Linked DNA regions of Vallitalea guaymasensis. The protein of the gene in region 2 binds, or shares a complex with, the protein of the main gene of each other region. Links are inferred from orthologs where the notes say so. Each region holds a gene or a part of one and is shown on either strand. Other genes may lie near its edges.

Region 1 (9,548 bases), 2.4 Mb from region 2 along the record:
GCCTGGTCAGCTATAGCTCTTGTTATAGCTTGTCTGATCCACCATGTCGCATAAGTACTAAATTTATAACCTTTTCTATAATCAAATTTCTCAACAGCTTTTATAAGTCCAAGATTACCTTCTTGAATAAGATCAAGGAATAACATACCACGTCCAACATAACGTTTAGCAATACTTACAACCAGCCTTAAGTTAGCTTCAGCTAATTTTTTCTTAGCTTCTTGGTCTCCATTTTCCATTCTCATGGCCAAGTCTACTTCTTCTTCTGCTGATAATAATGGTACCTTACCGATTTCTTTTAGATACATTCTTACAGGGTCATCAATATTAAGTCCCTCAGGTAAAGATAAATCCAATTCTTTGACTGGTTCATCATCCTCTTCGATTAATCCTAATACATCAATACCTGCTTTTTCTAAGATATCATATACTATTTCAATTTTATCAGCATCATTCACTAATTCTCCAAAATGGGCTTCTATCTCTTTATATTCAAGAACATTCTTCTTTTTTTTGGCCAAATCAATTAAGGCTTTCATTTTTTCCTCAAACTTACTTAAATTTCCTTCATTCGCCATAACGCAGGATCCATCCTTTCCTTGTGTTTACTAGTCTAACCATCCTTAAGAGAAATATGCAATCCTTGTAATTCTCTTTTTGCTAAAATAAGTTTTTGTAATTCACTTGTGTTATTGATAATACGGGAATTAGCATCAATATTAGCAGCTTTTATTAGTTTGACATTTTCATTTACTATTTTTTCTAATTGCAACTTATTCTCAAACAATATCTTCTTATTGAAGATTCCAGCCACTTTTTTTTGTTCTTCTAATTCCATAAACTTATTAATAATAACTGCATATTCTACTTTTTTGCTATTTTCATAGGCTTCGTAAACTTCCTTGGCAACCTTTCTATAAAACTCATCAAGAAACTCTGTCACCTTTAAATATTTTTTTACTATTTTATAGATATCATAATTATTAGCAACTAATGTTAATATACTCTTTTGTGCCAATATTATACCATCTTCTGAATTCTTGTTTTTTTGGCTATTTATTTTTTTAATTTCTTGCCTAGAAGATACAATCCCCGTATTTTTACCAGTCTCTACAACTAATTTTTCTAATAGTTGTTTTTTGGTATTATATTTTTTGGCTATTGCTTCTAGATAATTATCTCTTTCTATTTCACTATCTAATTCTAAAAGTTTTGTAGCAACTTGTTTATGAAACTTTGTTCTGTTATCCGGGTCTTCTAAATTGAATTTATTCCCTAATTCTTCAATTTCAAACATAAAGCCTGATGTAGCATTATTAATTAAATCTATAAATGCTTCACTTCCCTTATTTTTTATGAATTCATCAGGATCTTTATAATCTTTTATTCTCAGTACCCTTACTGATAACCCTTTTGATTTTAGTATTGGAATAGCTCGAAGTGCAGCTTTTATTCCAGCAGTATCACTATCATAGGATATTACAACATTATCTGTATACCTCTTAATCAATGCAGCTTGTTCAATAGTAAACGCCGTTCCCAAGGAAGCTACTACATTAGTGATACCAGCTTGATATAATGAAATAACATCCATATATCCTTCAACAATAATGATATTTTCTTTCCTGGAAGAACGAGCTAAATTAAGACCATATAGATTACGTCTTTTATCAAACAACTTTGTTTCGGGAGAATTAAGATATTTTGGATTGAAGTCACCTAATACACGACCTCCGAACCCTATAATTCTATTATGTACATCAAATATAGGAAACATAACACGATTCCAAAAACGATCAAAATATTCTCCTGGAGATTTTTTCTCTGGAATAACCAAACCTGATTCATTAAGCACTCTTTCATCATATTTTTCACTAAGATATCTATATAAATCATTTCTATAAATATTAGAATAACCTAATCCAAATTTTTTAAGTGTTTCTTCACTGATTCCTCTTTTTTGCAGGTATTCCAAAGCATGTTTACCTTTTTCGGATTTTAATTGATAGTAAAAATATCTAGCAGCTGTTTTATTAACCTCTACTAGTTGATGTTTAAAATCCATCCGTTTCTTAACTTCATCAGAAACTTCCACTGTTGGTAAAGTAATATGAACTCTATCAGCTAAAAATTTTACAGCTTCTACAAATGAAAAATTCTCATATTCCATGACAAATGTATAAACATTGCCTCCAACGCCGCAGCCAAAACAATAATACATCTGTTTATCACTGCTAACAGAAAATGATGGAGTCTTTTCATTATGAAACGGACATAACCCAAAAAAGGTACTACCCTTTTTATTTAATTGTACATACGATGATATGACATCTACAATATCATTTTGTATTCTTATTTCTTCAATTAATTCTTCTGGATAATACATATAGAATTAAAACTCCATTTCCTTAATTGTAATATCTTATTAATATTGTATTGTATTTTGCACACCCTATTATTTTTCGACATACTTTTTAAGATTCCTTTAATTAATTTTATTTTTGTTAAAAATGTTTAATTATTTGCAAATTTTTATTGAATCATTGACAAACTACACAAAGCTACATTTCTTTCCAAGAAGCAGGTATAAATAACTTTGAGAAGATGTTAATAGAATATCTATCCGTCATTCCAGCTATATAATCACATACAACTCTTTCAATAGGTTCATTATTAATATCAATCATATCTTGATACTCCATAGGTAACAGTTCCTTATTGATTATAAAATATTCATATAACTGTCTTAACATATTATGGGCTTTCAATTCATGCTCTTTTGCTTTTGAACCCACGTATACATTTTCAAACATAAATTTTCGTAGACTGTTCATTGACTTTTCCATGTCTTTACTCATAATAATATCATTTTTGTTCATACTATTTTTCACAATATCATGTATCATATTATTGATTCTAGCTCTAGACGTTGCTCCTAGAACCTTAGTATATTCTGATGGCAGATCCTTTTCAGATAGAATTCTAGCTCTTATAGCATCATCAATATCATGATTTATATACGCTATCTTATCTGACAACCTTACTACCTTGCCTTCTAGAGTACTTGGCTTCCCTACTGTTGGATGATTAATTATTCCATCCCTTACTTCCCATGTTAGATTGAGTCCTTTACCTTTGCGTTCTAATTTCTCTACAACTCTGATACTCTGTTCATTGTGTTTAAACCCATAGATACACACTTTGTTCAAGGCAAATTCTCCAGCATGTCCAAAAGGTGTATGACCAAGATCATGTCCCAATGCAATTGCTTCTGTGAGATCTTCATTAAGTCTAAGTGCCCTTGCTATAGTCCTTGAGATTTGGGCTACTTCCAAAGTATGGGTCAATCTGGTTCTATAATGATCTCCCTCTGGGGATATAAAAACTTGAGTTTTATGTTTTAACCTTCTGAATGCTTTTGAATGTATTATTCTATCTCTATCTCTTTGAAATTCCGTTCTAATATCACATGGTTCTTCTTTTATTTCTCTCCCTCGAGTATTTTTACTCTTCATTGCGTATTTATCTAAAATAATGTCTTCCCGCTTTTCTTGTTCAATTCTTAGACAATCTATATAAAACGCCCCCTTCTTTTGTATAACGTATATTATAATTAAGTCTCTAAAAAATCATTATAATTATTATATACTGCATTTTTTATTAAAATCCTCTTATTTATGTGTTTTTTCTTTTTGGTACAATTTTGTAGCACATACAGCAAATTAGGCTGTCTCATAATATCTTTTATGCCAATATCCAAAAGATAAACATAAAATGCATATTATGAAACAGCCTATTTTTATAACATTGTTCTCTTTTTATATAAACATACTTCCGATTTGATATACAATCATTGCCACTATCCAAGCTACTACCAATTGATATACAAACGAGAATATTGTCCATTTCCAGCTATTGGTTTCCTTCTTTATTACACCTAATGTAGCAACACATGGTGTATACAACAATGAGAAAACCATAAATGAATATGCACTAAGACTAGTAAAACCAGCTGCTATCAACTTAGTTGACATCTGCAACATGTTACCATCAGAGGCTACATCTCCTAGCCCATAAATAACCGTCATAGTACTCACAACAATCTCTTTGCCCATTATTCCTGCAATCAATGATAAAGCCCCTTGCCAATTACCAAATCCCAAAGGTTTGAACACTGGTGCAATAACTTGTCCAATAGACGCTCCCATACTTGTTGTTATATCCGTCTTTCCTGATAAATTGAATTCTAGTAAAAACCATATTACTATGGACGCAACAAATATTATTGTTCCAGCCTTAATTATATATCCTTTTACCTTTTCCCATACAAATATGAGAATAGTACCTGGCGAAGGTTTCTTATAAGCTGGCAGTTCTAATATTAATGGAGCAGTTTCTCCTTTTGATAGGGTTTTCTTGAATATTAAAGCAATCAATACCGCTACTACTACACCAAGTAAATATAATGAAAATGCAATTAATATTTCATTTCCTGGGAAAAATATATTCGAAAATAATATATAAATGGGTAATCTTGCACTACAAGACATAAAAGGTGTTATCAGTATAGTTGTCAATCTATCTCTTTCATCTTCTAGCGTCCTAGCTGTCATAATTGCAGGAACTGAACATCCAAAACCAAGAATCATTGGTATGAATGCCTTTCCACTAAGTCCTAATTTTCTCATGAATTTATCCATTATTAAGGCAACTCTTGACATATATCCACTATCCTCTAATATGGATATGGCTAAAAACAGACAAGCAATGTTAGGAAGGAAGATAAGTATTCCCCCTACTCCTCCTATAATACCATCAACTATTAGTGATATTAACCAGTCTGCTGCATCTATGGATGTCAATAAACTCGTAATCACGTTACTAAAGCCTTGGAATCCTATATTAAGCAATTCAGCTAAAAAGTTTCCTACTTTAAATGTGAAAGCGAACACAAGTAACATCATAGAAATGAAAATAGGAAGTCCCGCCCATTTATTAGTAACAATTTTATCAACTCTATCAGAAAATGTCTCATCTTCTTCATAAGGGTTAGTCAAAATATTATTAATGAAATCAGTAATATAATCATATTTCCTTTTTGCAATCTCTTCTTCATAATTAAATTCATTCTTTATATTTAGCTTATTGCATATTTCCCTGTCATCCTCAACAACTTTCAATCCATACCATCTTACAGTATTATGGTCAATGTCTTGTCCTGATAGTTTTTTCTCTACTTTATCTATATCTTCTTCAATCTTATTACCATAATCTAATTTAATTGGTTCATAATCTTTTTTATTACCAGCTGTATGGATAATCATTTTCAATAAATCATCTAGACCTGTCTTTTTAGTAGCTACAACTTCTACAACAGGTACATTCAGCTGTTTAGATAATTTGGAGATATCAATTATAAATCCCCTGTTTCTAGCAACATCCATCATATTAAGAGCTATGATAACTGGCTTACCAAGTTCTATCAATTGAAGAGTTAAATATAGATTTCTCTCTAGATTAGAGGCATCAACAATATTTATAACTACATCTGGATCATTTTCCAATATATATTCTCTTGTAAGGATTTCTTCCATTGTATAAGGAGATATGCTATATATCCCAGGTAAATCAACAAGTGTTATCTTATTGTCATCATATGTAATTGTTCCTTCTTTTTTTTCTACAGTAACTCCAGGCCAATTTCCTACTTTGTGCTTAGCCCCTGTATATGCGTTAAACAATGTAGTTTTCCCACAGTTAGGATTTCCTACAAAAGCAACTCTTATATTACCATTCATTGTCATATCCCTTTCTGTAAACATACAAAAAGACACTTATAAAAGTATCTTTATAGACTATCAAGTTATCTTTCACTAACTCATTTTATGGTAAGCTTTGCTTTATGATTCAATAATTCTAACAGGCATTACCAACAGCTTTTATATCATAAGCTTCATGTTCACTAGGTTGAACATGTATCTTTTCTGCAACTGTTTTACCAATTACAACTCTTGAACCTCTAATATTAAGAATAAAAGAACCGCCTGTATTATTAGATAGAACCTTTATTCTAGTTCCTTTAGTCAATCCCATGTCTTGTAGACGTTTTTTCATTCTTTGTTCTTGCACAATATCATTTACAATAAACATTTGTTTATTCTCAGCCTTATCTAATGTCATATAATCAACTCCATCTAGTGATAATGATTATCACTTGTATCAATTATATCTTACATATACTCAAAAGTCAATATAAATAATAAATAGATATCTACCAAAAATCTAGAACAAAACTGCTAGAAAAGAAATAATAAAACCTAATAATCCTCCTAGTAAAGTTATGGCATTGAGCTCTTTTCTGGCAATGGATAATATGATATCTTCCAGCATTTTGATATCAAACATGTTAAGCTGCTTTTCTATGATAGAACTTAATTTTACATCTTTTATCAGTTTAGTCATGTGCTTATTAACAAATGAATTATATTTGTCAAGAATAAAAGTATCTATGGCCTTCTTATCTTCATCTGTAACCTTAATATTAGTCAATATAACTCTATTAAACATGGTATCTACAATGTTTTCAATACTTTCAATAATGTCTTTGTCTCTCAGCATTTCTTCATAATTGTCATTAACCATATGGTTGATTTTATCTTCTAGACTATCATTTACCAAGTTATTAATGAATGAGTATAGATCAGTATCTTTCAAGTCAATAGCACTGGTAATATCTAATTTCGAAAGATTTTTTGGTATGTAATAAGCTAACCATGCAATCAAACTCTCTCTTTTATCATTAGATAAAATCTCTTTTAAAGGTCTATTAGTTACTTCATCTATTTTTTCTATTACAAATGTATATATTTCATCTTTTACTTCTTGTTCTTGCAGTTTTTCTTTTGATTTTTCCGCTATGGTTTGATAAATGCTCTCTCCATTAACAAACATAGCACCTAAAGCTCCAACTTTTTCTTTTATAGTTGCATCAATCAGACCTACTACTCTTTCTTTCAACTTTTCATTTTCAAATATTTTCAAGTCACTTGTTAATGTATCAATATAATCAATGAAGAATTTTTTTACATTATTAATCATCTCTTCATCAATTATCTCATTGATAGTGGCCTCTTCCTTGATTATGCCAGATAAGAAATCAGTTAACATTACCCTGGTCTTTTGATTGTATAAGAAATCTTCATATTTATGATTAAGCTCTTCTTCACTTACTATATCTGTCAATTTCACTTTTTTTAGACTTGTACTTACTTTTTCACTTATTGCCTTTTGCAATTGTTCTTTGGTGCTTTTATCTTGTATAAGTTCATATAATCTTCTAACCAAGATATCCTTCAACTTATCAATTACTGGTTTATTATCATTAGATGATAGTAATTGTTCTAAATCAATATTTCCTTCTTGATTATATAAGTTATGGTTTACTAAACTAAGCACATGATTTTTTGTTGAATCTTCTAGTAGTTCGTTTACAATAATTTTATCTGTCAATAAATAATCTTGAATAACCTCACCAATGGATTTAGCTACTCTTTCTCTCTCTTTTGGTATTAATCCTGGTGTAAAGGGCAGTCTGATACCCATGACCCTTTTTTCAGTGTAAGGTCTAAACAACATCTTGATTGCAAGCCAATTAGTAGAATACCCTATTCCTGCACCTATAATAGGGGCAACTATTAATTTCATATCCATAGAAACACACCTTCATTCTTAATTCTATAATATAACAAAAAACCGTCAGTCAAACTGACGGCTTTTTAACGGAATATAGATTCCTATTTATTAATTATTTAAAGCAGCTTGAGCCGCAGCTAAACGAGCGATAGGTACTCTAAATGGTGAACAAGATACATAGTTTAATCCTACTTTATGACAGAATTCAATTGAAGCAGGGTCTCCACCATGTTCTCCACAGATTCCTAATTTAATATCAGGTCTTGTAGCTTTACCTTTTTCAGCTGCCATCTTAACTAATTGACCAACGCCAGTTTGATCTAATCTAGCAAATGGATCTGATTCAAATACTCCCTTATTGTAGTAATCTTCTAAGAAAGCACCAGCATCATCACGAGAGAATCCAAATGTCATTTGAGTTAAGTCATTTGTACCAAATGAGAAGAATTCAGCTTCTTTTGCAATTGCATCAGCAGTTAATGCAGCACGTGGAATTTCAATCATAGTACCAACTTTGTATTCCATCTCAACACCAGCTTCAGCTATTGCAGCGTCAACAGCTTTAACTACTACATCTTTAACATATGCTAATTCTTTGATTTCTCCAACTAATGGAATCATAATTTCAGGAACGATATCGTATCCTTGTTCTTTCTTAACTTCGATTGCTGCTTCAATAATAGCTGTTGCTTGCATTTCAGCTATTTCTGGATATGTTACAGCTAAACGACAACCTCTATGACCAAGCATTGGGTTGAATTCATGTAATGAATCAACAGTAGCTTTTAATTCTTCAAAAGTGATACCCATATCTTTTGCTAAAGCAACGATATCTTCTTCATCATGAGGTAAGAACTCATGTAGTGGTGGGTCAAGAAGACGTACAGTCATTGGCATTCCTTTTAATGCTTCGTACATACCTTTGAAGTCACCTTTTTGAATTGGTAATAATTCGCTAAGAGCAGCTTTTCTTTCTTCTACTTCTTTAGCAACAATCATTTTTCTCATTTTTGCAATTCTATCTTCTTCAAAGAACATATGCTCTGTACGGCAAAGTCCGATACCTTCAGCACCAAACTCAACAGCTTTCCTAGCATCTCTTGGAGTATCAGCATTAGTTCTTACTTTTAATGTTCTAATTTCGTCAGCCCAAGACATGAACTTCTCGAAATCACCTGAAATTTCAGGATCAACTGTTTTAATATCTGCAATGTAAATATTTCCTGTTGAACCGTCTAATGAGATATAATCTCCTTCTTTAACAGTTTGTCCAGCAACAGTAAATACTTTGTTTTCTTCATCAATAGCAATGTCTCCACAACCAGATACACAACAAGTACCCATTCCACGAGCTACAACGGCTGCGTGTGATGTCATACCTCCACGTACTGTTAAGATACCTTCTGAAGCGTACATACCTTCGATATCTTCTGGTGAAGTCTCTAATCTAACTAATATAACTCTTTCGTTTCTCTTAGCAGCTTCAGCAGCATCTTCTGCAGTAAAGTATACCTTACCAGCAGCAGCTCCTGGAGATGCAGGTAAACCTTTAGCTACTACAGTTCCAGCTTTTAATGCAGCAACGTCAAAGTTAGGGTGAAGTAATTGATCAAGTTGTTTTGGCTCAACTTTCATTAAAGCTTCTTTTGAAGTTAATAATCCTTCTTCTACTAGATCAACAGCTATTTTTAATGCAGCAGCTGCTGTTCTTTTACCATTACGTGTTTGTAAGAAATATAATTTACCTTTTTCAATAGTAAACTCCATATCTTGCATATCTTTGTAGTGGTTCTCTAAGTTAGAAGCGATTTCCATGAATTGTTTGTATACTTCTGGCATATCCTCTTCAAGTCTTG
Region 2 (9,562 bases):
CCTAATAGTCCACCTATGACTCCTATCAATTTAATATCACCAGCACCTAACATTCTAAGGATAAACAACACAAATAAGACTAGTATAGGTAATGATAATCCCATTAACCAATTAACTAATCCTGTAACGCCTAACTCAACACAATTGACAATAAGTCCAGCGGCTGCAAAGAATAGGATAACCGAATTTTTAACTGAATAACTTTTTGTGTCCGTATATATTACGAAAATCAATAATATACAAACTAGAACGTACTTCATTATAGGAATCATATTATTGTTCCTTTCTTGCAAATAAACTATTATTAAATTTTATTATAAAATGATATTTGTAACTGAATCCACGACAATCATACAGAAATTAACTATTTATATATTGAATATATAACTAAATTATTAATCTAATTTACTTTTAAGATATAATAGATGTGTTAAAATAAAATTAATTAAAATTAAATATATTTTCCCCTCAAAACATCCCCTTAATACATATTATATGAAATTTATAGAGAAATGTAAAGATATTTTTGGTATTTACGTATATTTTGTTGAATTTTGTTATATTTTTATCTATTCATAATTAATTACTTTAGTTTCTTATTCTTATTAATATGAATAATGATAAACATATTAAATAAAGGTAATAAAAAAGCCACATATGATATTTTAACTTAATCATAGTGACTATAATTATTATAAAAACTTATCAACCAATGCCAGGGAATATAATAACAGAAATCCAGGGACTCCTAAAATGCCTACTACAAAACCATTTACTATATTCAACCCAACAAATAGTCCTAAGCCTTTTAGTATAAAATTGAAGCCATATATTGCACCTAAGCCGATGCAGCCTCTTATTAAAACTAATAATACTTTCTTAACTGGTTTCATAAGCATTGAAAACAATATAATAATTAAACATAAAACAAAAATCCATATAATTAATTGATTGTTTTCCTTCTACCCCCTTTACCAAATGAATATCTATTAATTTTATCCGTGGTATCTTACATATATTGAGTAAACAAGTTATCATTTATTATATTATATGTTGTCTATACCTATATATTCTTATTTTAATAAAAAAATGTACTATATTCATTACACAAGAATCATCGTATTTTAGCAATGATATTCATTTGTTTAGCTTGGTTTATCAGGTACTCATATTTTAATTGCATAGCTTTAACCTCATATATGCAGCTATCGATTAATTCTGGGTCAGTAACTACATCAAAATTACTATAGGCAGTATCCAAAGCTCTTTTAGTAATCTCAATATTTTTAAGTAAAACTTCTTCTTCATTCAACTCACTAGCATTTTCATTTTGCATAGCTAAATTTACATTATTTATAAAACTCATATTCTATACCTCTTAAAAATTTATTTTATTATATAGTATAGTCATAAATTAACTATTTATTCTTTTTTTGGAAAAAACAGTAAATGAAAATTTGTAAAATATAGAATTGTTGCTTAATGAATAATTAAAATGAATTGAACTATTTGATAAAATTTTGTTTAACTATATATTATTCAGCACTGTAAAGATATTTAATTTATTAATTATGTTGATAACTTCCTTTGTATCTTTTGATTTGAACTTTCTTAGTATACTTCTTATTTGAGATTTGACTGTTGATTCTTCAACAAACCTTATATCGCAGATCTCACTTCTTGATTTGCCCTCACATAACAACTTGAGAGTTTCTAACTCAGTACTTGTAAGTGTAGAAACTATATTAATGTAAAAAAGCAAACTTTCTTCATTACCTTTTATTCTTTTAAATTCACCACGTAATTTTTTAGCGATATTGGGTCTAATAGGAGAAGAATCTCTATAGGCATCTTTTACAGCAGAAAGAATTACATCTGCTTTTGCATCCTTTAAAACATAATCAACTACACCTGCTTGAAAAGCACTGAAAATAAGTTCGTCTTCTTCATAAACTGTAAGCATAATAATTTTTATATTAGGAAAATGCAATAATATTTCATGAGTAGCCTTAATACCTGCAGTATGGGTTTCCATATGAATATCCATCAAAATAACATCCGGCTTGTGTAAAGAAGTTTTTAAGATCGCTTCATATCCATTTTGGGCTGTATGTATTTCAATTATTTCTGGATCTTTTTTCAAAATGTTATTAATTCGTTTACATACTGAAGGAATATCATCTACAATTAATACTTTAATACCCTGCTCCATCTATTTTCCTCCTCTAAAATTAATCATGTAAATGATTATAATTTAATTGTAAATCAAATGAATTAAAATTATGGGTTGAATTTTTTTCAACCTTTACATAATCAGTGGTAACATAATCTTTATGGTGGTACCTTTGTTTTTAGAACTCTCTACAACAGTATTGCCATTATGGATATCAATAATCTGTTTTACATATGAAAGTCCTATACCCCAATTATTATCCCCTGTCTTTGTTGTATAGAATGCCTCAAAGATCTTGCTTTGTATTTCTTTTTCCATTCCAATACCATTATCATGAACTGATATTATTACCCAATCATTAATAACTTCTGTTAGGATATTTATAATTCCACTAGCATCATCACCAGCTTCAATAGCTTCTATGGCATTCTTAATCATTACATTCAAGCACTCTCCAATATGTTCTTCATCAATGAATGCTCTTGGATTCAAACTGGTCAGTTTGTAATTCAGTAATATGTCATTTGGCATACTAGCAACCTGATTATTAACAAAGTCATCAATAAAATCATTGATATAAGCGGGCTCAAGAATAATGCTTTGACTCTGGATACGTTTATGCATTTCATTCAATCGCTCTATGGTCTGCTTTGATATATTATTGATAGTATTTGCAGTTTCTAATAAATCAGTATTATCCTTTAATTCATCAATCAATATCTCGCTCTCAAATTGTATAGCCAACAATTGATTCTTTAAGGAATGACTTAATGCCCTGATACCAAAATTATTCTTCTTCAAAATCTTATGTTTACTATGATGCTCTGAACTATATACTTTCTTCAAGGACTTATATTTCAGTGTGGCAAAGAGCATAATAGTGAAACAGAAAACACTTAGATATGGATAGATATAATAAATAAAAGAAGGTATCATTTTAGGTTGTTCATATATCAAATAAGTGGTTCTTTGATATATACTCACCAATATTGCTGGAGCCCATGAAAAAGTGATTAAATGAAAAGTAATGATGCAAAGTAACCCTACTAGATTAAAGAAATAGTATTCTCTTATAATAGGAAGGTTCTTTCTTCTTAGAAATTCCATAATCAAAAATATCAATGGTATGATTAACATAAGCAAATTATAAACCTTGGTAAATGAGTAAAATGATTTATACAAGGAATTGAATGCATCATAACCAAGAATGTTTAGACTCAAAGTAATCTTATAAAGTTCTCTATAAATCTCTGGATCATACAATATTAATTGAACAACCAATAGAATACATGGAATATATGAAGCTAATCTAGGTTTCCTATATCCATAGATAAAATAGATCATGTATAAATACATACATGCAACAAATAATAATGTACCAATATTAATGAATCTTATCACATTGATTATGTTGACTTCAGAATAGACTAAATCATTCCATACACCAAAAGGAACATAGAAGAAATACTTGACTATCACATATGATAAGTTCAATTTGGCTAGATATTGCAATAATCCCAATAAAGACATACTCCATCCTATAATACTACCTATCAGAAAATATGATGTAATGTTCAAAGGGTTCTTGGCAAACACGAAAATAGCAAAAACCAAAAATAATACGGTTATATATAACATGTCTTCACCTACGATTTCAAAATGGAAAATTAATGGACAAGGGCTGATAAAACATCAACTTTACATATGATACAAAATATATCATTATATTACTACAAGGTAGCATCGCTTGTAAAGATGATAATTTTGTAATTAGTTAGAAAAGATTATATACATAAAAAAATTATTCTCAGTTATAAATCATCTTTAAAAGCACAAGACTAAAAATATATAAATCATATGGGAGGAACAGAAATGAAAAAAATACTTTCAATTTTATTAGTAGCAATGATGATTGTCACATTAGCTGGTTGTGGTTCTAAAAACTCAGAGAACAATGAAAAACCAGGTGATAAAGATTCCACTAACACTGATAAGAAAATAACTTTAAAAGTTATGGATTGGAGTGACAGCTCAAAAGCTCAAAAAGAAGCATTTTTTGAAGAATATAAAAAGAATAATCCTAATATTAATATTGAATATACTTGCCTTACAATGGATCAGTATAAAAACACTATTTTATCAGCAATCAACTCTGGAGATGCTCCTGATCTATTCCCACTTCCAGGTGGCATGGATTTAGGTTCCGTTGTAAAAGAGGGTTGGTTCCAACCATTAGAAGGTCTAGTAAGTGATAATTTCAAAGATACATTTGTAGATGGGGTATTTAAAGAAGGCGTTAACGTAATAGATGGAAAAGTATATTCCATTCCAGAAGTACTTCAATTACCTAATTCAATCATATTCTACAATAAAGATTTGTTCAAAGAAGCTGGTTTAGATCCAGAACAACCTCCAAAAACTTTCTCTGAATTAAGAGAATATGCTAAGAAAATCACTGAAGCAGGTAATGGCGAATTCTATGGAATAATTGAAGGTGGACAACAAGTAAACAGATGGAAAACAGCTGCTCATGACTTTTCTGCTCTAGGTGGTAGCGGAATGTCAGAATTCTCACCTGTCAGCTTATTGACTGGCGAATCAAGCTATGCTGATAAAGCTATGGTAGAGACTTTTGAATTATTTAAAGGTATGGCTGAAGATGGAAGTTATCATCCAAGTACAATGAGCATAAGAGCTCCTGAAGCTAGAGCGTTATTTGGTGCAGGAGAAGCTGGTTTTATCATTCAAGGTGTTTGGTGTATTGGTGTTTGGAATGCTAACAACCCTGATTTGGATCTAGGTATTGCATCACAAGTAATTTCTGATAATGGTAGACAAGGTTCAGTCGCAATGGCTACAGCAAATGCATGGATGGGTATATCAGCTACATCTGAACATCCAGAAGAAGCAGCAAAATTATTAGAAGCACTATATTCCAAAGATTATAACTATCAAAAAGATTGTGTTTCAGATGGAGTATTCTTCTCTCTTGTTAAAGGTGTCAATGATGAGTATTTAACAAACCCATTATTAAAAGATTATTATGAGGCTGCAACATCAACAGCAACAGTAGCTCCAAATCCAAAAACTGAAAACCCTGCAACATCACAATTCTTCTTACAATATAACGATGTAAGCCCAGCGGTTGGAGATTTATTACAAGGTACAGTAGCAGGAGCAATCAGCGATATAGAAGGTAGTCTAAAAGTATTAGCAGAAAAAGTTAATAAAGAATTTGATAGAGCATTAAAAGCAGCTAACGAAAAAGGAGCCAATATTACTAAGGATGACTTCAAATTTGATTGGGACCCAATGACTAATTATTAATTAATGCTTATAAAATGCTGCGACCTAATAGTTGCAGCATTTATATTATCAAAAAGGAGAGAACATAATGCAGCAAGTAGATAGTAGGAAAAATATATTTTCTATTAAAGATAAAAAAAATGTAAAATGGTGTTGGATATTCATGCTTCCAACTATAATATTATATCTCATATTCACTGCATGGCCAATATTTTCAAGTTTCTATTACGCCACTATGAATTGGTCAGGATTAAGTGTAACCAAAGAATTTGTTGGATTAAAAAACTTCATTGAAGTAGCCAAAGACCCTTATTTTTGGTCTGCCTACTGGAATAGTTTCAAATTCATGTTTGGTGTTGTTCCAATTCATCTAGTAATTGGATTATTATTGGCTGTTGTTTTAAATAATAAACTATTAAAATTTGCAAAAGTATACCGTACATTGTTCTTTTTACCAGTTGTAACAACCGCATCTATTGTAGGTATCATCATGATTTTTATCTTAGGTGCAGATGGTCCTGTTAACTCATTATTAATGTCCATAGGTTTAATAAAGAACCCAATCAACTGGTTAGGTGACCCAAAATACGCTATGGGTTCCGTTATTCTTATATCTGGATGGAAAAATCTTGGTATAAATATGATTTACTGGCTGGCTGCCTTACAAAGTATACCATCAGAATTATATGAAGCTGCTAAAGTAGATGGATGTAACTCCAGACAAATATTCAGACATATTACTTTCCCATTAATTATACCTATTGGAGCAGTTATTGCTTTACTTAACATAGTAGGTTCCCTAAAAGTATTTGATATAGTCAAAACAATGACTAATGGTGGTCCTTTCTTTTCTACAGACGTTGTATCCACTTATATCTATAGATATGCGTTCTCAAGTGAAATGGGTCTTCCAAGAATCGGATATGCTTCAGCAGCAGGTATTTTCTTTGGAATAACAATAATTATTGTAGGTTTTACTGCAAACTATTTCAAAAAGAAAATCAAACAAAAAAGCTCATTAACACAAAACTAATAACTGGTGGTGAATAAAATTGAAACGAACTAAAATAAAAAACAAAAAAATAGGTTTAACACATTTAATATTGATATTGGTTTCTTTTGTATGGATTTATCCTTTTATCTGGATGGTAAGTGCATCTTTCAAGACACAAGATGAAATATTTTCACAAGGATTGAACCTGATACCAAAAAACTTTAATTTTGATAATTTCATTAGAGCATGGAATAACGCTAATTTTGAAGCCTACTTCCTTAACTCTATCATTGTAACAGTTAGTACTGTTTTATTAGTATTGATACTAAGTGCCATGATGGGATATGTAATGGGACGATATGAATTCAAGGGTAAGAAAGCAGTTTTACTCATCTTTCTAGCAAGCATGGTTATCCCTCTTGGATTCACTATTATACCAATATACCAAGCCATCAAAGCTTTAGGTCTTATGAACACAAGATTAGGTCTAATATTAGCTGAGTCAGGAGGCTCCCACATAATATTCATTCTACTTTTTGCTGGATTCTTCAAAGAAATACCAAAAGAATTAGAAGAAGCAGCTATTATGGATGGATGTGGATTCCTTAGGATCTTTATTAATATTATGCTTCCTTTATCTAAACCAATTATTGGTAGTGTAGTAATTATGCAGTTTATCTGGACATGGAATTCATTCTTATTACCACTTGTTTTAACATTAAGTAAAGAAGGACTTCGTACATTAGCGGTAGGTCTTTATGCTTTTAAAGGTGAATATGTTGTAGATTGGACTGGTATAGCTGCCGGAGGTACTATTTCATTGATACCAATAATAATAGTCTTCGTAGTATTACAAAAATATTTTGTAGAAGGAATAGCTGGTTCAATAAAAGGATAGATAATCCTATAGATATATTAAAATTACAATGATTAGTACAACAGACAAAAAAGCTGTAGATGATAAATATCTACAACTTTTTATTTATAATTAGTAATTTTTATTTTCCATACTAGCAAACTTAGTGTATTGTCCCATCCATACCAGATGAATAGTTCCAGTTGGGCCATTACGTTGTTTAGCTATTATCAATTCACCTTGATTCTTAGCTTCTGATTCAGGATTATAGTATTCATCTCTATACAAGAACATAACTACGTCAGCATCCTGCTCAATAGCTCCTGACTCTCTTAAATCCGATAACATAGGTCTATGGTCAGCTCTAGATTCACAAGCACGGCTTAGCTGGGATAATGCTACAACAGGTGCTTCCATTTCCCTGGCAAGGGCTTTTAACGAACGTGATATTTCAGATATCTCCTGTTGTCTTGATTCTGTTTTACCATTACCACTCATTAGCTGTAGATAGTCAATCAGTATTAGATCAAGTCCTTTTTCCAGTTTTAATTTTCTACATTTAGCTTTCATCTCTGAAACAGTAATACCTGGCGTATCATCTATGTATATTGGAGCATTAGATAGAACACTTGAACCACTTGCTATTTTTGCCCAGTCTTCATCTTCCAAATCGCCAGTTCTAACCTTTTGTGCATCCACCATAGCTTCAGAACATAATAGACGATTGACAAGCTGTTCTTTTGACATCTCCAGGCTAAATATAGCTGTTGCAGCATTTTCTTTAATGGCTGCGTGTTGTGCCATATTAAGGGCAATAGCAGTTTTTCCCATAGAAGGTCTTGCAGCAATCAAAACCAAATCTGAAGGCTGTAATCCAGCGGTTTTATAATCAAGATCAATAAATCCGGTAGGTATACCTGTGACCTTACCTTGATTTTTATGTATAGTCTCTATTTTATTTAGAGTAGGCACCACTAAATCTTTAATAGAAGAAAACTCTTCTGTACGTCTATCTTGCATAATATTGAAGATTTTTTCTTCTGCACCATTAAGAACATCTTCTAATTTATTTTTCCCATCATAGCTTTCATCAATTATCTCTCTGCTGGTTTTAATTAATTTTCTAAGAACAGCCTTCTCCTTAACAATCTGAGCATAATTCTTGATATGAGCAGATGTTGGAACAGCTACAGCTAATTTAGATAAATAATTAATTCCACCTATCTGATCTAGAACACCTTCATCTTTTAATTTGTTTTCAAGTGTAACCAAGTCAACTGCTTTATTTTTATTATATAAATCAATAATCGCTTCAAAAATCACTTTTAGATCAGGTTGATAAAAATCATCAGGCATCAAGGATTCTGAACCTGTAGCTATTGCTTCTCTATCCAGTATCATTGAACCAATAACCGATTGCTCAGCCTCTAAGCTATATGGTGGTAATCCTTTTATTTCTGCGTCCACCACAATCCCCTCCAAACTATTAGTCCATACTACGTATATATATACATAGTTTAAATATATAAATTAAACCTTATTAAAATGGGTGTATAAGTCTAATATATATATTACTTAAGTTAATTATAACAGCCTAGTTATCATTAATAAACTTGTATTTATTACTAATATAAAAATTACTTTAGTAAACATTAATTACATCTATATATGTTTTTGGTAATGAAACATCAAGACCCTATAAGGGTCTTGTATTAATTTTACTTAGGTTTTATAACTCTTGAACTTTTACTTTTAACTCAGTCTTAACTTTTGCGTTTAATTTTATTGGTATGATATGAGTTCCTAGAGATTTTATTGGTTCTTTAAGTTGCATCTTCTTCTTATCAATGTCAAAACCTAATTGTTCTTTTGCAGCTTTTGTAATTTCCTTCGTTGACACTGAACCAAAGATTCTACCTCCATCTCCAGCTTTGATTTTTATTGTTACTTCACTACCTTTAATCTCTTTTGCCAATTCTTTAGCCTGTTCAAGTAATTCTTCCTGTCTTCTCATTTCAGATTGTTTCTTTAATTTCATATCATTAATAGAAGACTTAGTAGCTTCAACTGCTAATTTTTTAGGAAATAGGAAGTTTCTAGCATAACCATCACTTGTATTAACTAGATCTCCTTTTTTACCTACCTTCTTAACATCTTCTAATAGTATTACTTTCATTTTTTCTCACCTTCCTCTAAGTATTCATCAATTGTATCTTTTAGGATTTCTATAGCA

Evidence for each region.
Region 1: the proteins of dnaB (region 2) and dnaG are in contact, whole or in part, in a crystal structure (PDB 2R6A), measured with the Geobacillus stearothermophilus proteins. The link is inferred for Vallitalea guaymasensis from one-to-one orthologs. Residues at the interface, in WP_033016901.1 of Geobacillus stearothermophilus: Ser13, Glu15, Ala16, Gln18, Glu91, Leu92, Asp94, Ala95, Val96, Pro97, Thr98, Ala99, Ala100, Asn101, Tyr104, Tyr105, Ile108; in WP_049624496.1 of Geobacillus stearothermophilus: Lys456, Leu457, Leu458, Pro459, Ala460, Asn463, Ala464, Leu467, Leu535, Leu536, Ile537, Ala538, Gln544, Glu545, Asp548, Tyr549, His552.

Annotation. Positions count from the first base shown.
Region 1 is NZ_CP058561.1:165,387-174,934, forward strand. What follows is about bases 1-2,918. They hold dnaG (DNA primase), read right to left. Parts: upstream 2,387-2,918; coding sequence 614-2,386; downstream 1-613. Other genes in these bases: rpoD (RNA polymerase sigma factor RpoD), read right to left, coding at 1-578; HYG85_RS00760 (deoxyguanosinetriphosphate triphosphohydrolase), read right to left, coding at 2,562-2,918. In the rest of the region: more of HYG85_RS00760, read right to left, coding at 2,919-3,575; feoB (ferrous iron transport protein B), read right to left, coding at 3,819-5,822; HYG85_RS00770 (FeoA family protein), read right to left, coding at 5,917-6,180; HYG85_RS00775 (DUF445 family protein), read right to left, coding at 6,283-7,710; ppdK (pyruvate, phosphate dikinase), read right to left, coding at 7,801-9,548. UniProt on the Escherichia coli protein: RNA polymerase that catalyzes the synthesis of short RNA molecules used as primers for DNA polymerase during DNA replication.
Region 2 is NZ_CP058561.1:2,607,374-2,616,935, reverse strand. The notes cover bases 6,631-9,562. They hold dnaB (replicative DNA helicase), read right to left. Parts: upstream 8,800-9,562; coding sequence 7,462-8,799; downstream 6,631-7,461. Other genes in these bases: HYG85_RS11520 (DHH family phosphoesterase), read right to left, coding at 9,502-9,562; rplI (50S ribosomal protein L9), read right to left, coding at 9,059-9,505; HYG85_RS11535 (carbohydrate ABC transporter permease), read left to right, coding at 6,631-7,371. Also shown: HYG85_RS11570 (A24 family peptidase), read right to left, coding at 1-272; HYG85_RS24780 (pro-sigmaK processing inhibitor BofA family protein), read right to left, coding at 693-893; HYG85_RS11560 (YaaL family protein), read right to left, coding at 1,115-1,366; HYG85_RS11555 (response regulator transcription factor), read right to left, coding at 1,529-2,212; HYG85_RS11550 (sensor histidine kinase), read right to left, coding at 2,306-3,811; HYG85_RS11545 (ABC transporter substrate-binding protein), read left to right, coding at 4,046-5,500; HYG85_RS11540 (carbohydrate ABC transporter permease), read left to right, coding at 5,568-6,512; more of HYG85_RS11535, read left to right, coding at 6,532-6,630. UniProt on the Escherichia coli protein: The main replicative DNA helicase, it participates in initiation and elongation during chromosome replication. Travels ahead of the DNA replisome, separating dsDNA into templates for DNA synthesis.